Regions from separate parts of the Streptomyces sp. NPDC004629 genome, predicted to be linked through region 1. Evidence: riboswitches for the same ligand, from Rfam matches in the RefSeq annotation. Region 1 holds a riboswitch; each other region holds the start of a gene.

Region 1 (4,455 bases):
GCGCAGCAGACTCGCCCCATGCCCATCGTCCCCGACGACGTACCCGCGCAGGGCGGAGACCAGGACCGGGACCGGGGGGCCGCTCGGCTGAGCGGCCCCCCGGCCCGCGACGAGACGTTCCGCAGCGGTGCGTACCACGACGGTGCGTACTACACCGAGACCCCGTCGGCGCACCCCCACGGGGCGGCGCCGCAGAATCCGGAGCCCATGCCCGACGCCCGACAGCCCGCTCCCGCACCGCAGAAGAAGAGTGCGGGCCGGGACCTGGGTGCCGCCATAGGCGTCGGCGTCGGGCTCGGTGTGGTCATCCTCGCGTCCCTGTTCATCGTCAAGGCCGTCTTCGTCGGCGTCATAGCAGTGGCCGTGGTGGTCGGGCTGTGGGAGCTGACCAACCGGCTACAGGAGCGCAAGGGCATCAGGGCACCCCTGGTTCCGCTGGCGCTCGGCGGCGCCGCGATGGTCGTCGCCGGTTATGTCCGGGGCGCCCAGGGCGCCTGGGTGGCCATGGCGCTGACCGCGCTCGCGGTCCTCGTGTGGCGCATGACGCAGCCACCGGAGGGCTATCTCAGAGACGTCACGGCGGGCGTCTTCGCGGCGTTCTACGTGCCGTTCCTCGCCACGTTCGTGGCGATGATGCTGGACGCCGACGACGGCTCGCGCCGCGTTCTGACCTTTCTGATCCTCACGGTCGTCAGCGACACCGGCGCGTACGCGGTCGGCTGGCGCTTCGGCAGGCACAAGCTCGCCCCGCGGATCAGCCCCGGCAAGACCCGCGAAGGGCTGCTCGGCGCGGTGCTGTTCGCGATGGTCGCCGGCGCCCTGTGCATGCAGTTCCTGATCGACGACGGCGCCTGGTGGCAGGGTCTGCTCCTCGGCCTCGCGGTCGCGGCCAGCGCCACCCTCGGCGACCTCGGCGAGTCCATGATCAAGCGGGATCTGGGCATCAAGGACATGGGGACACTGCTCCCCGGTCACGGCGGCATCATGGACCGCCTCGACTCGCTGCTGCCGACGGCGCCCGTGGTGTGGCTGCTGATGGTGCTGTTCGTCGGATCCGCGTGAACGCTCCGCTGACCGGGCGGTGACGGGTCGTCTGTCCGCGGCCGGGTCCTGGCCGGTCGCGCAGTTCCCCGCGCCCCCGTCGGGGCGGGGCGCCGTGCCTCCCTCCACACCGCCGAAGTGGCCACGAGGCCACTCGTGCGACACTGGTCGAGCCATGCCTAAGCCCGGAGAACTTACTTTCGTCGCCCCGCGCGGTGCTCAGCGGCCGCCGCGGCATCTCGCCGATCTGTCGCCCGCCGAACGCAAGGAGGCCGTCGCCGCGATCGGCGAGAAGCCGTTCCGGGCGAAGCAGCTCGCGCAGCACTACTTCGCGCGGTACACGCACGACCCCGAGCAGTGGACCGACATCCCGGCCGCCTCGCGGGACCGGCTGCGCGAGGCGCTGTTCCCCGAGCTGATGACGGTCGTACGGCATCTGTCGACCGACCAGGGCACCACCCGCAAGACCCTGTGGCGGCTGTTCGACGGGACGCTCGTCGAGTCGGTGCTCATGCGCTACCCGGACCGGGTGACCATGTGCATCAGCTCGCAGGCGGGGTGCGGGATGAACTGCCCGTTCTGCGCCACCGGGCAGGCCGGGCTCGACCGGAATCTGTCGACCGCCGAGATCGTGCACCAGATCGTGGACGGCATGCGTTCGCTCAGGGACGGCGAGGTGCCGGGCGGCCCCGCCCGGCTGTCCAACATCGTCTTCATGGGCATGGGCGAGCCGCTCGCCAACTACAAGCGGGTCGTGGGCGCCATCCGGGCCCTCACCGATCCCGAGCCGGACGGGCTCGGGCTGTCCCAGCGCGGCATCACCGTCTCCACCGTCGGACTCGTCCCGGCCATCCACCGGTTCGCCGACGAGGGCTTCAAGTGCCGCCTCGCCATCTCGCTGCACGCGCCCGACGACGAGCTGCGCGACACCCTCGTCCCCGTCAACACGCGGTGGAAGGTGCGCGAGGTGCTCGACGCTGGCTTCGGGTACGCCGCGAGGTCCGGGCGCCGGCTGTCCATCGAGTACGCGCTGATCCGGGACATCAACGACCAGGCGTGGCGCGGCGACCGGCTCGGCCGGCTGCTCAAGGGCAGGCCCGTGCACGTCAACCTGATCCCGCTCAACCCGACGCCCGGCTCCAAGTGGACCGCGTCCAGGCCCGAGGACGAGAAGGCCTTCGTGGCGGCCATCGAGGCGCACGGGGTGCCGGTGACCATCCGGGACACCCGCGGTCAGGAGATCGACGGCGCCTGCGGTCAGCTGGCTGCCACCGAGCGGTAGCCGGACGGTAGTCTGAGGGCGTCCATCACGTCATACCTTCCTATCGTCAAGCTCACCGTCGGAAGCCTCGGCTTTCAAAACCTCGGCTTTCGAACCCTCACATTCCGAAACTTCATATTCCGACAGGGGAGCGCCACAGCGCTGAGAGTGCGGCACACGGGCCGCAGACCCTCCGAACCTCGCCCAGGTCATTCTGGGTAGGGAGATCGGTCCTCACTCAAGCTGTTGCGCCCTGCCCGGACATCCCTCGCGGAGTCCGGGCAGGGCCGCGTCTCTTCCTGGTCAACCCCAGGAGGAATTCAGTTGCACACCAAGACCCTGGTGGCCGCCGCGGCCGGGCTCGCACTGGTCACGCTGTCCGCGTGCGGGTCCACCGGCGACAAGGGCGCCGCGGACTCCAAGACCGTCACCCTCGTCAGCCACGACTCGTGGGCCGTCTCGAAGAACGTCCTCAAGGATTTCGAGGAGCGGTCGGGTTACAGCGTCAAGGTCCTCAAGGACGGCGACGCCGGACAGGCCGTCAACAAGGCGATCCTGACCAAGGACAACCCGCAGGGCGACGTCTTCTTCGGCGTCGACAACACCCTGCTGTCGCGGGCCCTGGACAACGGGCTGTTCCAGCCGTACGAGGCCCGGGGCTCCGACCGGCTGCGGCCCGAGTTCCGGTCCGATACGTCCGGGCACCGGGTCACGCCCATCGACACCGGCGACATCTGCGTCAACTACGACAAGGCGTACTTCGACCGGCACGGGCTGACCCCGCCGCAGACCTTCGACGACCTGGTCGAACCGGCGTACAAGAACCTCCTCGTCACCGAGAACGCCGGCACCTCTTCGCCCGGCCTCGGCTTTCTGCTCGGCACCGCCGCCAGATACGGCGACGGGGGCTGGCCGGAGTACTGGAAGAAGCTCAAGGCCAACGGCGTCAAGGTCGTGGACGGCTGGGAGCAGGCCTACGACGAGGAGTTCTCCGGTTCGGCCGGTGGCCGGAAGGCGGGCGGCGACCGGCCGCTCGTCGTGTCCTACGCCTCCTCGCCGCCCGCCGAGGTCGTCTACGCCGACCCGAAGCCGGCCACCGCGCCCACCGGAGTGGCCGCCGGCACCTGCTTCCGGCAGACCGAGTACGCCGGGCTGCTCACCGGCGCCCGCAACAGCGCGGGCGGCAAGGCGCTGCTGAACTTCCTGATCGGCAAGGAGTTCCAGGAGGACATGCCGCTCAATATGTACGTCTATCCGGTGCGCGCGGACGCGAAGGTGCCGCAGGAGTTCGTGAAGTACGGCCCGCAGGCCAAGGATCCCGAGAACCTGGCGCCCGACCGGATCGCCGCCAACCGTGACCAGTGGGTCAAGTCGTGGACCTCGCTCGTACTGAAGTAGCCGACGCGGCCCCGGGCGGGCGGCGTACGGGGAGCGTGGTGCGGCTCGCGCTGATGGCCGGGCCGGTCGCGTTCTTCGCCGTCTTCTTCGCCTGGCCCGTGGCCGCCATCGTCGCCCGCGGGCTGAAGCCGGACGGAGCCTGGCAGTTGGGGCGGATCACGGACGTCGTGACCCGCTCCGACATCCGGCACGTGCTGTGGTTCACCACCTGGCAGGCGCTCGCCTCCACGGCGCTCACCCTGCTGGTGGCGCTGCCCGGCGCGTATGTCTTCGCGCGCCTCGACTTCCCCGGCAAGCGGGTCCTGCGGGCCGTGGTCACCGTGCCGTTCGTGCTGCCGACCGTCGTGGTCGGCACGGCGTTCCTCGCCCTCGTCGGGCGCGGCGGGCTCCTCGACGACCTGTGGGGCGTTCGGCTGGACACCACGGTGTGGGCGATCCTGCTCGCGCACGTCTTCTTCAACTACGCCGTAGTCGTCCGCACCGTCGGCGGCCTGTGGTCCGGGCTCGACCCGCGCCAGGAGGAGGCGGCGCGGATGCTGGGTGCCGGGCCGCTGACCGCCTGGCGCAAGGTGACCCTGCCGGCGCTGGCCCCGGCGGTGGCCGCCGCCGCGCTGATGGTGTTCCTGTTCACCTTCACCTCCTTCGGCGTGGTGCAGATCCTCGGCGGCCCCACCTTCGCCACGCTCGAAGTGGAGATCTACCGGCAGACGTCCCAGATCTTCGACCTGTCCACGGCCGCGGTCCTCACCCTCGTC
Region 2 (4,455 bases), on a different contig from region 1:
AAGACCGACATGGACCGGCTCCAGGACCACCATCTGCAGTGGATGGCCCGCCTCGACGCCGTCGAGGAGGTCGACGGCTATCTGCTCGTGCACTCCGACACCACCGCCTACCTCGACTACGGCGACTCGATCGAGGCCGTCAACGACACCGTCCGCGAGACCCTCACCCGCAATGACGCGGACGAGTGCTGGGACCTGTTCCGCAAGTTCACCAAACGCTTCTCCTTCCGCGACGAGGGCGGCGCCGAAGCCGTCCGCTCACTGCTCGATACGTACGGCGGCACCCGGATCGTTCACGGTCACAGCCCGATTCCCTATCTGCTCGGGCAAGTCGGCTCCGAGGACGGCGAAGAGGGCGCCGGGCCCGTGGTCAAAGGCCCGCACGTCTACGCCGACGGGCTCGCCATCGCGATGGACGGCGGCGTGACCATGGCCGGAAAGCTGCTGGTCCAGCAACTTCCCCTGGATATCTGAGGGTTCCCGGGGCAGGCGCCCCGCCACGACGTCCGCGCCGGCCGACTGCCAATTTCCGGCAACCCCTGTCACCGCGTACCGTCGCGGCTCTACCATCGGCTTATCCGTAGCAGGCTCCCCTCCGTTTCTGCCCGACGGCTCGCCGGCGTGCGAGCCCCAAGCCCTACGGAGCATCGGGGGATGCACATGAACAGCGTTCCGCAGCACCTGCTGAACGAGGACCGCCAGGACTATGAGCGGATCCTCGATGAGGCGCTGCGCTCCGCAACACACCGCCTTGACCTGGCCGCTGTCGGACAGCGGCTGAACTCCGAACAGCTGCGCACCATGGCGCTGAACGCCACCGCACTCATCGCGGCGGCCGCGGCGACCGAGTACCAGCACTATGTGAAGGTCCGCGAGGAACTGCGCCAGCCGGCGCCGTCCACCCCGCCGTCGTCCACCCGGGAATCCGGTTCCACGGACCCGGGCTCGGGCGCGGTGGGGCTCGCCACCACCCTGGGCGAGGCCGCTGAGACCACCGGCGCGGGCGCCATCGCCGTCGTCGCGGTCCTCGCGCCCGTCCTCGCCGGAACCGCCGCGGCGATATTCCTGCTCGTCGGCTACGTCCTGAAGATGCTCGACCCCGAGCCGGCGTTCGCCCAGACCATGCTCACCGCGGGCTGGGTGTTCGGTGCGGTGACCGCGGCCGCGATCCTCGTCGCCGCCGTCGGCCTGCTGCTCACCGCCCTGCGCAACCGCCCCTCGCTGGAGGTGGGAGCGTACGCGGCGGCGAACACGGAGCTGGTCCGGGCCCGGGAAGCCTGGCAGGAGGCCCTGCTGGAACGGGGCATCCTGCCGTTCCTGCGGGACGCGCTGACGGAACCCGGCAGGACGGCGAACCTGCGTACGCACCCGCCTGCGCCGACCAGCCGCATGCCGCGCCTCGGCTACGGCCGCCCGGGCTTCAGCAGCCCCGAGGACGGCTCCGCATCGGGCTCACGTCCGAGCTTCAGCAGCCCGGACTACACGAGCCCGGACTTCGGCGGCCCGGACCACCAGCCCGAGTGATCCCGGCTTGCGCCCCCGCGGGGGCGCAAGCCGGGCACCCGGTCGAGCCCGTCGACTCCCGAGACGCCCCGACGCCGGGAACGCCGTGATCCGGCCACATTCCTGGTGTTCGGGACGACGCCGCGTTCAGTCGGCGATCGGCAGGTACACCCGGTTTCCGCCGGCCGCGAACTCCTTCGACTTCTGGAGCATTCCCTCGGCGATGTCCTCCGGGAAGGCCCCGTCGGCCGCGTCGCCGCCGAACCGCTCCGTGATGCTGTGGCTGATCTTCATCGAGCAGAACTTCGGTCCGCACATGGAGCAGAAGTGGGCCGTCTTGGCGGGTTCGGCCGGAAGCGTCTCGTCATGGAACTCCCGTGCCGTGTCCGGGTCCAGGGCGAGGTTGAACTGGTCTTCCCACCGGAACTCGAAGCGGGCGTCGGACAGCGCGTCGTCCCACTCCTGCGCACCCGGGTGCCCCTTGGCGAGGTCGGCCGCATGGGCGGCGATCTTGTAGGTGATGACGCCGGTCTTGACGTCGTCCCGGTTGGGCAGACCCAAGTGCTCCTTGGGCGTGACGTAGCAGAGCATGGCCGTGCCCCACCAGGCGATCATCGCGGCGCCGATGCCGGAGGTGATGTGGTCGTAGGCCGGAGCGACGTCCGTCGTCAGCGGGCCGAGCGTATAGAACGGAGCTTCATCGCAGATCTCCTGCTGAAGGTCGATGTTCTCCTTGATCTTGTGCATCGGGACGTGTCCCGGGCCCTCGATCATCGTCTGTACATGGAAACGCCCCGCGATCCGGTTGAGTTCCCCGAGCGTGCGCAGTTCCGCGAACTGCGCCTCGTCGTTGGCGTCCGCGATCGAACCGGGACGCAGGCCGTCGCCGAGCGAGTACGTGACGTCGTAGGCGGCGAGGATCTCGCACAGTTCCTCGAAGTTCTCGTACAGGAACGACTCCTTGTGGTGCGCCAGGCACCAGGCGGCCATGATCGATCCGCCGCGCGAGACGATGCCGGTCTTGCGGTTCGCGGTCAGTGGCACGAACGGCAGCCGAACCCCGGCGTGGACCGTCATGTAGTCCACGCCCTGCTCGGCCTGCTCGATGACCGTGTCCTTGTAGATCTCCCAGCTCAGTTCCTCGGCCCTGCCGTCGACCTTCTCCAGTGCCTGGTACAGCGGCACCGTGCCGATGGGCACGGGGGAGTTGCGCAGCACCCACTCGCGGGTGGTGTGGATATTGCGACCGGTGGACAGGTCCATGACCGTATCGGCGCCCCAGCGGGTCGCCCAGGTCATCTTCTCGACCTCCTCCTCGATGGAGGACGTCACCGCCGAGTTGCCGATGTTGGCATTGACCTTCACCAGGAACTGCTTGCCGATGATCATCGGCTCGATCTCCGGGTGGTTGACATTGGCGGGCAGCACGGCCCGTCCAGCGGCGATCTCCTCGCGGACCACCTCGGGAGAAACGTTCTCCCGGACCGCCACGAACTCCATTTCCGCAGTGATCTCGCCCCGCCGCGCATAGGCGAGTTGGGTGACCGCCCCGCCGTCACGGCTCCGACGCGGTTGGCGCGGGCGGCCGGGGAAAACCGCGTCCAGGTTGCGCAGACCGCCGCGCGGCGCGGTGTGCTTGATCCCGTCGTCCTCGGGGCGGACGGGGCGGCCCGCGTACTCCTCCGTGTCACCACGGGCGATGATCCAGTTCTCGCGCAGCGGCAGCAGGCCCCTGCGGACGTCGGTCTCGACGAGCGGATCGGTGTACGGGCCCGAGGTGTCGTAGAGCGTCACCGACTCCCCGTTGGTCAGGTGCACCTGACGGACCGGCACCCGCAGATCGGGGCGCGAGCCCGCGACATACCCCTTGTGCCAGCCGATGGACCGTCCCGCCCCCGCGTCATCGGCGCCATCGGGCCCGTTGACGGATCCGTTCACCGCGTGCTGTGCGGAGGCAGGCGTGCGTATGTCCTTGTTGGTCATGAGACCTACTCCCTACGCCGGCATTACCCGGTAACAGGTTCGGCGGTCGACGCAGCGGTGTCCGTCCATCGGTGCTTCCTGTGAAACATCACTCGTTCCACGTGAAACATCGCGAAGACGGAGGTCAGCGCCCTCTCAGCCCGGTGCTCCGAGCTCCCGCGTGTGCAAAGGTGCCTCCACGCTAGCGTCAATTCGGGCGCGGTGAACAGAGGGCCCCTGTCGTTCTTGCGATGATCGGTCGGTGACCACGATGCAGCAGTCCCCCCACCCCCCGTCCGGGCCACAGCGCAGGCAGGGCTCCGCACAGGGCGGCGGACACGGCCACGAGGGCCACGATTCCGGTGACGGCCACGGGCACGGCCATGGCCACGCGCACAGTCATGGTCATGGCCCCGCGGCGCCCGTCTCCAAGCATCTGCGCAAGGTCATCGCGGCCGTCCTCATCCCGTTCGCCGCGGCGGTCGTCGTCGGGCTCATGGTGCTCTGGCCCGGTGGCGCACCGTCGCACGAGCGCACCGGGGTCGGCTTCGACCGGCAGACGCAGCAGGCCACGGTCACCCAGGTCGTCGCGGTGAGCTGCAAGTCGGTGAACGCCTCGGGGGACACCCCGACCGGTGACACGTCCACCGCCGAGGGCAGCTCCGCACAGCAGCAGGCAACCGGCACCTGCAAAAAGGCCACGATCCGGGTCGACACCGGCAAGGACAAGGGCCGTACGTTCACGGAGATCGTCCAGCCGGACCAGTCACGGCAGTTGCACCAGGGGGAGAAGGTCGTCGTCGCGTACGAGCCGTCGGCACCGAAGGACCTGCAGTACTCGGTCACCGACGTGAACCGGAAGTTCCCCCTGGTGCTGCTCGCCGGCATCTTCGCGCTCGTCGTCGTGGTGGTGGGCCGGCTGCGTGGCGTGATGGCGCTGGTCTCCCTGGCCATCAGCTTCCTGGTGCTGACCCTCTTCATCCTGCCCGC
Region 3 (4,455 bases), on a different contig from region 1:
CTGGACGACGGTGTCGAGAGCCGTACCGGGCGCGATCTCCCGGCGCTCCCCGTTGACAGAGATGATCATGCGGGCTGCTCCGTGCGGGCGGGGGCGCCGAAGCGCGCGGGCGTGAAGGGACGGGCCTCCTCGGGGAGGTCCCCGGTGGTGAGGGCGTGCGCCATGACGTCCCCGGTGACCGGGGTGAGCAGCACGCCGTTGCGATAGTGCCCGGTGGCCACGAGCAGCCCGTCGAGCGCGGTCGGGCCGAGCAGCGGCGCGTTGTCCGGGGACCCGGGCCGCAGCCCGGCCCGGGTCTCGGTCAGCGGCAGCTCGGTGATCCCCGGTATCAGCTCGTGCGCGTCCCGCAGCAGCTCGTACACGCCGCCCGCGGTCACCGTGGTGTCCCAGCCCAGCTCCTCGCTGGTCGCCCCGACGACCAGCTCGCTGTTCTCCCGCGGCACCAGGTACACCTGGCTGCCGCGCACCACGGCCCGCACGGTGCGGCTCAGGAACGGCGCGTACCGCTTCGGCACGGTCAGCCGCAGCACCTGCCCCTTCACCGGCCGCACCGGCGGCAGCACGTCCTGCGGCAGGCCCGGCAGCCGTCCGCTCAGGCTGCCGGCCGCGAGCACCACCCGGTCCGCGCCCAGCTCCGTGCCGTCCGCGGTGGTCACCCCGACGGCCCGGGCCCGGCGCACCGTGCAGCGCTCCGCCCACGCGCGGTGCAGGACCACGCCCGCCCGTTCGCACGCCGTGAGCAGCGCGGCGGCCAGCCGGCGCGGGTCGATCTGGTGGTCGGCGTCCACCCGCAGCCCGCCCCGCACGCCGGGCGCGAGCATCGGTTCCAGGCGGCGGCACTCCCGGCCGGACAGCCACTCGGACTCCAGCCCGGAGCGCTGCTGCAACGCGTGCAGGTCGCGCAGGTGCGCCCGGTCGTCGGCGTCCAGCGCGACGGCGAGCGTTCCGCACCGGCGGTAGCCGAGGTCGAGGCCGGTCAGTTCGGTCAGCTCGGCCGTGAAGTCCGGGTAGCGGCGGGCCGAGGCCAGGTTCAGGCCGAGCAGTGTCTGCTCGCCGTGGTGCAGTTCGGTGACCGCGGCCAGCATCCCGGCCGCGACCTGTGCGGCACCGCCGCCCGGCTCGGGGTCCACGACGGCGGTGGCGAACCCGCGCTGCGCGGCCCGCCAGGCCGTGACCAGGCCGATGATTCCGCCCCCGATGACGAGAACGTCCGACGTACGTGACGACATGGGCGTCCAGCCCCTCCCTTCGCCGGCATGACCCGGATCAGGTTCGTACGGTCGGAGGCCGCCAGCCTCCCTCTCAGCCCGGTGCGTCCGGGCTCCCGCGAGTGCTTGTACGGTGGCCACCCTAGCCCGCCGCCGCCCGCCTCAGTAAGGGAGCCTCCGTTCATGGCCCGCTCGCTCGACGGTCTCGTCCTCGCCCCCGTCACGGACCAGGCCCCAGGTCAGGTGGGTACCAGCACCCGGTTCACGTACCACGAGAAAAACGGCGAGATCTGGGCCGAGTACGCCGGCGGCGACATCGTGCGCGGGTATCTCGTCGGCATCCGCCGCGGCGATCGGCTGGACTTCCGGTACGTCCAGCTCAAGCATGATGGCGGCACGTCCTCCGGGCACTGCGTGTCGACCGTCGGCGAGCTGCCCGACGGCCGGGTGCGGCTCACGGAGACGTGGGAGTGGGAATCGCAGGCGGGCAGCGGGACGAGCGTGGTCGAACAGGTCGCGCGGACCCCGGCGTGCACCGGTGATCCCGTTGTGCAACAGGTCACCCAGCACGCCCCCTGACTGGCAAATCGTCAGTTGACTATGGTGATCACGTGAGCGAGCAGACGCAGCAACCCAGCCCGGCACCGGGGCGGCGCGTGGTCGTCGTCGGCGCGGGCATGGCCGGGGTGCAGACCGCGGTCGCCCTGCGCGAACAGGGCCACCGGGGCACGATCACCCTGGTCGGCGCCGAACCCCACCAGCCCTACGACCGGCCGCCGCTGTCCAAGGCCGTGCTGCTCGGCAGGGCCGAGGGCTCCGCCTTCGAGGTCGACTTCGCGGCGCTCGGCATCGATCTCGAACTGGGCCGCGAGGCACTTGGTGTACGCCCCGGCGAGCACGAGCTGGACACCGCGGCCGGACCCGTGCCGTACGACGTCCTGGTCCTCGCCACCGGCGCCGAACCGATTCGGCTGCCCGGCGCCGAGGGCGTCCCCGGTGTGCATCTGCTGCGCACCCTGGACGACGCCCAGCGGCTGCGGCCCGTGCTCGCCCGGCAGCACGACATCGTGGTCGTCGGCGCGGGCTGGATCGGCGCCGAGTTCGCCACGGCGGCCCGCGAGGCGGGCTGCGCGGTCACGGTGGTCGAGGCCGCCGACCGCCCGCTCGCGGGCGCGCTCCCGGCCGAGGTCGCGGCGCCGATGACCGCCTGGTACGCGGACAGCGGCACCGAACTGCGCACCAACGCGCGCGTGGCGAGCGTCGAGCCCGGCGCGGTGCTGCTCGCCGACGGCTCGCGGCTGCCCGCGGGCGCCGTGGTCGTCGGCATCGGCGCGCGCCCCGCCACCGGCTGGCTGGCCGGCTCCGGCATCGAACTGGGCGCCGCCCGTGAGGTCGTGGCCGATGCCTACCTGCGCGCCTCCGTGCCGGATGTGTACGCGGTCGGCGACTGCGCATCCTTCCCCTCGGCCCGCTATGGCGAGCGGCTGCTCGTGCACCACTGGGACAACGCCCTCCAGGGGCCGCGCACGGTCGCCGCGAACATCATCGGCGAGGCCCCGGCGGTCTACGACCCGGTGCCGTACTTCTGGTCCGAGCAGTTCGGCCGCTTCGTGCAGTACGTCGGCCACCACCCTGCGGCCGACACGCTGCTGTGGCGCGGGGACCCCACGGGGCCCGCCTGGACCGTCTGCTGGCTGCGCGCGGACCGGCTGGTCGCTCTGCTGGCCGTGGGCCGTCCGCGTGACCTGGCGCAGGGACGGCGGCTGATCGAGGCGGGCGCGCCGATGGCTCCGGAGCTGCTCGCGGACCCCGCGCGGCCCCTCAAGGAGGCCACCGCGTGACGCACGGACACCCCAGGTCGGACGGGCCCGGCTTCCGACTGTCAGTCCGGGATGGCACGCTGGTTCCGTGACCGAGATTGACGCAAAGATCGATGCTCTCGTCCCCGCCTGGCTCACTCTGCCCGACATCGCCGAACAACTCGGCGTCGAGGTGACACGTGTGCGGCAGTTGGTCAAGGAGGGCCAGCTCATCGCCGTACGCCGTGGCGAGAACCGCGCGCTGCACGTTCCCGCCGCCTTCATCGACGGGGACAAGGTCGTCAAGGGCCTGTCCGGGACCCTGACGTTGCTGCGGGACGACGGCTTCACGGTCGAAGAGATGCTGGAGTGGCTGTTCACCCCCGACCCGTCCCTGCCCGGCACCCCGGCGCAGGCCCTCAGCGAGAACCGTGGCACGGAGGTGAAGCGCCGGGCCCAAGCGCTCGCCGTCTGACCCGACGCCCCCCTGCGGGGCTTCGGCCGAGGGCCCTCCCTGGCCGGGGGTCGCTCCCTGGCCTCGGCCGAGGGCCCCGGCGGTGGCTTCGCCTGCGGACGCGCTGTGACCGGGGCGGATCCCTGACGGGGCTTCGGCCGAGGGTCCATTCCCGGGTGGTGGCTTCGCCTTCGGGTGCGCTGTGGCCGGGGCGGGTCCCTGGCGGGGCTTCGGCCGAGGGTCCACTCCCCGGTGGTGGCTTCGCAGGTGGGTGCGCTGTGGCTGGGGCGGGTCCCTGGCGGGGCTTCGGCCGGTCCTTCCTGGCTGGGGTCGCTCCCTGGCGGGGCTTCGGCCGTGGCTCCATTCCCGGGTGGTGGCTTCGCCTGTGGGCGCGCTGTGACCGGGGCGGGTCCCTGGCGGGGCCTCGGCCGTGGGTCCTCCCTGGCCGGGGTCGCTCCCCGGCGGGGCCGCGGGGCTACTCTGGCCTGGGGCCGGGGTCCGACCCCGGGCCCAGGCCGGGCCTCCCGCTCCGTCCCCGGAACAGCCCACCTGACCCACTGGTAGCCGCAGGCGCCCACGGCCCCCCGACCGGCCGCGGCGTCCCTCGTCCTGCGGGTCCGGGGTGGGCTGGACGTGCGCGCGGGCCGGGCGCGTCGGACGGCTGGGCGGGCCGGGCGGCTGGGGGCCGAGGCGTGGCTCGTGGCTTTCTTCGGCCCACCGCCCAGGCGCCACAACACCCACGCACCGATAGCCCCGGCACCACAGATAGCCCGCACCATCAACACCCAACGCACCGATAGCCCCCACAACACAGATCGCCGGCACCACCAACACCCTCGAACCGACTGCCCCAGCCGCCACGGGACGGCGCGCAGCACCGACAGCCCGCAGCGCACCACCAACACCCACCGCACCGATAGCCACACGCACCACAGACGGCCCGGCGCACCGACAGTCCCAGCGCACCACCGACCCACCGCACCGATAGGCCCAA

What was found. Region 1 has a riboswitch for thiamine pyrophosphate ahead of ACFYTE_RS21070 (thiamine ABC transporter substrate binding subunit). Riboswitches for the same ligand answer to the same signal wherever they lie in the genome.
Region 2: linked by a shared signal. The riboswitch ahead of thiC (phosphomethylpyrimidine synthase ThiC) and the one ahead of ACFYTE_RS21070 (thiamine ABC transporter substrate binding subunit) in region 1 are both predicted to bind thiamine pyrophosphate.
Region 3: linked by a shared signal. The riboswitch ahead of thiO (glycine oxidase ThiO) and the one ahead of ACFYTE_RS21070 (thiamine ABC transporter substrate binding subunit) in region 1 are both predicted to bind thiamine pyrophosphate.

What each region holds. Positions count from the first base shown of each region.
Region 1 is NZ_JBIALO010000013.1:41,835-46,289, reverse strand. It holds gene ACFYTE_RS21080 (phosphatidate cytidylyltransferase) at 1-1,062, shown strand, start outside; gene rlmN (23S rRNA (adenine(2503)-C(2))-methyltransferase RlmN) at 1,217-2,323, shown strand; TPP riboswitch at 2,438-2,545, shown strand; gene ACFYTE_RS21070 (thiamine ABC transporter substrate binding subunit) at 2,627-3,700, shown strand; gene ACFYTE_RS21065 (ABC transporter permease) at 3,754-4,455, shown strand, end outside.
Region 2 is NZ_JBIALO010000003.1:181,464-185,918, reverse strand. It holds gene ACFYTE_RS06130 (metallophosphoesterase) at 1-474, shown strand, start outside; gene ACFYTE_RS06125 (hypothetical protein) at 655-1,524, shown strand; gene thiC (phosphomethylpyrimidine synthase ThiC) at 1,651-3,486, opposite strand; TPP riboswitch at 3,479-3,656, opposite strand; gene ACFYTE_RS06115 (YibE/F family protein) at 3,737-4,455, shown strand, end outside.
Region 3 is NZ_JBIALO010000041.1:57,862-62,316, reverse strand. It holds gene thiS (sulfur carrier protein ThiS) at 1-69, opposite strand, end outside; gene thiO (glycine oxidase ThiO) at 66-1,229, opposite strand; TPP riboswitch at 1,227-1,338, opposite strand; gene ACFYTE_RS37990 (hypothetical protein) at 1,392-1,787, shown strand; gene ACFYTE_RS37985 (NAD(P)/FAD-dependent oxidoreductase) at 1,820-3,049, shown strand; gene ACFYTE_RS37980 (Rv2175c family DNA-binding protein) at 3,117-3,482, shown strand.